One region of the Thermoanaerobacter kivui genome, then DNA from elsewhere that is predicted to be linked to it. Evidence: riboswitches for the same ligand, from Rfam matches in the RefSeq annotation. Region 1 holds a riboswitch; the other holds the start of a gene.

Region 1 (2,458 bases):
TGGATAGTAGAAAAAATTCAACAGCTTTCAAACGATGACCTTATAATAGCCACTGAAGTGGGACAAAATCAAATGTGGGCTGCGCAGTATTATAAATTTAAACAGCCCAGGACTTTTGTTACCTCAGGAGGACTAGGGACAATGGGCTTTGGGCTTCCTGCTGCAATAGGTGCACAAGTGGGAAAGCCAGATAAAAGAGTTGTAAACATTGCAGGTGATGGAAGTTTAAGAATGAATATACATGCACTGGAAACTGCTGCTGTATATAATATTCCGGTTATAACGGTACTACTCAACAACCAAACTTTAGGAATGGTAAGACAGTGGCAAAATCTTTTGTATGACAAGAGATTTTCGCAGACAGATTTGAACGCAAATTTGAATTTTGCTAAGCTTGCAAATGACTTTGGAGTAGAAGGAATAAGAGTTACAACAAAGGAAGAATTCGAAAAAGCTTTTAGAAAAGCCTATAGCGAAAATAGACCTTTTATGATAGAATGTATTATAGACAAAGATGAGATGGTGCTTCCTTTTATTCCTGCAGGTGGTACTGTTGAAAATACAATTGGATAAAACCTTCGGGGATCGGTGAAATTCCGTACCGGCGGTATAGCCCGCGAGCCTTTTGGCAGACTCGGTGAAATTCCGAGGCCGACAGTTAAAGTCTGGATGGGAGAAGGAGAAATATTCCCCAGGGAATATATTCTCTGGGGTTTTTTAACCCTGAAGGTTTAACCTTCAGGATTTTTTAGTACAGGAGGGATTAAATTGGAAGAATATATGGAAAGGGCTTTAACACTGGCTGAAAAAGGATGGGGATACACAAACCCTAATCCGCTTGTGGGTGCTGTAATAGTTAAAAATGGCAAAATAATTGGTGAGGGTTATCATGAATATTTTGGAGGCCCACATGCTGAAGTAAATGCATTAAAAAATGCAGTTGAAGATGTTACAGGTTCTACTATGTTTGTAACACTTGAACCTTGTAGCCATTATGGCAAAACGCCTCCTTGTGTTGAAGAAATAATTAAATCTGGCATTAAGAGAGTATATATAGCGATGGAAGACCCAAATCCTAAAGTTAGCGGGAACGGTATAAAAAGGTTAAAAGAGGCGGGAATAGAAGTACATGTGGGGATGATGGAGAAAGAAGCGAGGAAACTCAACGAAATATTTGTTAAATATATTACGACAAAATTTCCCTTTGTGATATTAAAATCTGCTATGAGTATTGATGGTAAGATTGCTTGTTATAATGGAAATTCTAAATGGATTACAAATGAGAAATCAAGAAAATTTGCTCATAAAATAAGAGGACGTGTATCCGCGATTATGGTTGGGGTAAATACAGTAATTAAGGATAACCCAATGCTTACAACAAGGTTGGAGGGGTATAAAAATCCTGTAAGGATTATTGTGGATAGTAGAGGTAGAACGCCATTTGCCTCAAATGTAATAAGAGACAAAGCGGCAAAAACGATAATTGCTACAACAGAACTTATGCCAAACAGTGTAAAAAAGAAACTTGAAGGTATGGATATTGAAGTTATTATATTAAAAAACGACAATGGAAAAGTACCTTTAAAAGAGCTAATGATAAAACTTGGAGAGAGGGGGATTGATAGTGTATTGATTGAAGGCGGTGGGACATTAAATTGGTCTGCACTTAAAGAGGGAATTGTTGATAAAGTTATGTTTTTTATATCACCTAGAATAATAGGAGGAAAAAATGCTTTAACACCTGTAGAAGGTATAGGTTTTTCGGATATAGGAAATTCAATAGAATTAAAAGATGTGGAGATTGATAGAATAGATGATGATATACTAATAACAGCATATGTAAGAAAGTAGGTTATGGCGTATGTTTACTGGAATTATAGAAGAAACAGGAACTGTTAAAAATATTATACATGGTACTTTTACAAAAATTGTTATAAAATGTAGTAAAGTCCTTGAGGGAACAAAAATAGGTGATAGTATAGCAGTTAACGGTGTATGTTTAACTGTTACTAATATGTCAAACGAAAGTTTTGCAGCTGACGTTATGCCTGAAACCTTGAGAGCAAGCAATTTAAAAGATTTAAAAATTGGAAGCATTGTCAATCTGGAAAGAGCACTTCAAGTTGGAAGGAGAATGGGTGGGCATATCGTAACTGGTCATATAGATTGCGTTGGAAAAATCATAGACAAAAGGCAGGAAAAAAATGCTTTTATATTTAAGATAGCTATCAATAAAGAATTTACAAAATACATTGCCCGTAAGGGAAGTATTGCGGTTGATGGTATAAGTTTAACGGTTGTTGAGGATGGATATGATTATTTTACTGTTTCAGTTATTCCACATACAATGCTTAAGACCACATTGGGTTATAAAGGTGTAGGAGATAGTGTAAATATCGAAGTTGATATACTTTCTAAGTATGTAGAAAAACTAATAGGGAAAAAGGATATAAAAGAT
Region 2 (2,458 bases), 500 kb from region 1:
TGATAATCCTTTCCTCCTCTTCTTCTCCTCTTTGTATTCTCACTTCCAGCCTTTCTTGAGGTATTAAAGGAATAATCCTTTCTGGCCATTCAATTACACAAACGCCCTTCCCAAAAAAATATTCTTTATAGCCTATATCGTAAAGAGCTGTATAATCTTCTATTCTGTAGAAGTCAAAGTGATACAGTGGGATTTCCCCTGCATGCTCATTCACAAGCATGAAAGTCGGACTGGTAATTGGCTCTTCAATCCCTAGCCCTTTTGCAATCCCTTTTGTAAAAACGGTCTTACCACTTCCCAGCTCTCCGTATAAAAGAATTATATCTCCACTTTTTAGTAGTTTGCCTAATTTTTCGCCCAACGCTATAGTTTCTTCTCTATTTTTAGATATATAAGTCTTTTTCACTCAAACTCACCCCATCACTATACATTTATTATATACTATGTTTTAGTAAATTAAAAACAAAAATAATCCTCAGCATAAGCTGAGGAACAAAGTCAATGTTTCAAAAGAGGTGAAATCTTTTTATATACCAGCAAGGTAATTACTGATAACATGATTCCCTTCAACACATTAAAAGGAAATATTCCGTATGATATAAGAGTTTTTACATCCACTATATTTTTATTCGCTGTTCTGCCCATATTTACTATAGCATCCATAGGCCATCCCATTACTTTTTGGTACAAAGGAAGAAAAACGTAGTAATTAAGAAGTGACGCACTGAATGCCATAACTAAAGTAGCAATTGTCATCGAAATGAGTGCATTTTTTCTCGTCTTATTTCTTTGATATATAACTCCTGCCGTGTACACAAATATAGAACCTACCGCAAAATTCGCAATTTCTCCAATGCCACCCGATTGAGTTACTGAAGTGTGGATTATGTTTTTAACAACCTCAACCATTACCCCGTATACAGGCGCCATAGCAAAAGAAGCAATCAATGCAGGTACATCACTAAAGTCAAGTTTTAAAAAACCGGGGAACAGTGGTACCTGAAATTCTAAATACATAAGTATAAAAGCTATTGCAGAAAGGAAACCTACTTTTACTATGGCTTGTGTTTTAGTTTTTTCCATATATACCCCTCCAAATTGTTTTATAAAAAAATCCTGAAGATAATCTTCAGGATTTTTTGTAATTTACTGCACAAAAAGCGCACAAAAAAATCTTCTCCCATCCAGACTTTCACTGTCGGCTTTGGAATTTCACCAAATCAACCGCAATTGCGGCTCGCGGGCTATACCGCCGGTCGGGAATCCCACCCTGCCCCGAAGATTTATCTTCATCCTTATTCAATTTTAACTTTATTTTGCCACTCTTATGCTTCTTTGTCAATAGTTTTTGTGAAAATTTTTTAATTTATTTTCACAAAGTGATCACCGTGCCTGTTTTTCCTTCAAGTGCTTCTAACGCTTTATCCAAAGATGTAATTATTGCACGCCTTCCTACCTTTGACTTTGCAAACCTTATTGCCGCTTTAACTTTAGGAAACATACTTCCTCGTGCAAAATGGCCTTCTTCCGTGTATTTTATAGCCTCTTCCACTGTCATTTTGTCAAGGAATTTTTGATTAAGTTTTTTATAATTTATTGCCACTTTTTCAACAGCTGTAAGAATTAGCAAAACATCTGCATCAATGTCTTCCGCTAATTTCTCAGAAGCTAAATCCTTATCAATTACAGCCGCTACCCCTTTTAAATTTCCATTTTCTTTAATAACAGGAATTCCTCCTCCTCCAACTGTTATGACTATTACTCCATTTCTTTCAAGAAGCTTTATTGTGCTAATTTCTACAATCTCTTTTGGGTCAGGGGAGGAAACCACCCTTCTATAACCCCTACCACTGTCCTCCACCATTTCATAGCCTTTTTCCTTTTTTAATATCTCAGCTTCTTCCTTGGTATAGAAAGGACCTATTGGCTTTGTAGGTTTTTTAAAAGCAGGGTCATTTTTATCGACTACCACTTGAGTTATGATAGTTGCAACTTCTTTCTTGATATTTCTCTCTTTTAAAACTTCCCCTAAAGCTTGTTGGATCATATAACCAATCATTCCTTGGCTTTCAGCACCACACACATCAAAAGGCATTGCCGGAACAACTTTTGACGCAACTTCGTTTTGTATGACTATGCTTCCTACCTGCGGCCCATTTCCATGAGTAATTACAACAGAATACCCCTTTTCAATTATATCCGCAAGATACCCCGCTGTCCTCTTGACGACCTCCATTTGAGCCTCTGCAGTAGGCGGCGTATTTACGTCCTGCAGAGCATTTCCTCCTAAAGCAATAACAACTTTTTCTCTCATAATGTCCTCCCCTGTAAAGCATTATTAAAGCATAGTAGCTATCATCACAGCTTTAATGGTATGTTTTCTGTTTTCCGCCTGGTCCCATACTCTTGAGTTTTTACCTTCGATAACCTCAAAAGTAACCTCTTGTCCTTTTACTGC

The links. A riboswitch is a leader RNA that binds a small molecule or an ion and turns the genes downstream of it on or off. The one in region 1 is predicted to bind FMN.
Region 2: it holds a riboswitch for FMN, as region 1 does, so the genes downstream of both, TKV_RS02605 (ECF transporter S component) here and ribD (bifunctional diaminohydroxyphosphoribosylaminopyrimidine deaminase/5-amino-6-(5-phosphoribosylamino)uracil reductase RibD) in region 1, are expected to answer to the same signal.

Annotation. Positions count from the first base shown of each region.
Region 1 is NZ_CP009170.1:24,134-26,591, forward strand. Features, by position in the region: gene ilvB (biosynthetic-type acetolactate synthase large subunit) at 1-573, shown strand, start outside; FMN riboswitch at 571-685, shown strand; gene ribD (bifunctional diaminohydroxyphosphoribosylaminopyrimidine deaminase/5-amino-6-(5-phosphoribosylamino)uracil reductase RibD) at 769-1,851, shown strand; gene TKV_RS00110 (riboflavin synthase) at 1,862-2,458, shown strand, end outside.
Region 2 is NZ_CP009170.1:527,021-529,478, reverse strand. Features, by position in the region: gene tsaE (tRNA (adenosine(37)-N6)-threonylcarbamoyltransferase complex ATPase subunit type 1 TsaE) at 1-406, opposite strand, end outside; gene TKV_RS02605 (ECF transporter S component) at 499-1,083, opposite strand; FMN riboswitch at 1,169-1,287, opposite strand; gene arcC (carbamate kinase) at 1,373-2,314, opposite strand; gene argF (ornithine carbamoyltransferase) at 2,339-2,458, opposite strand, start outside.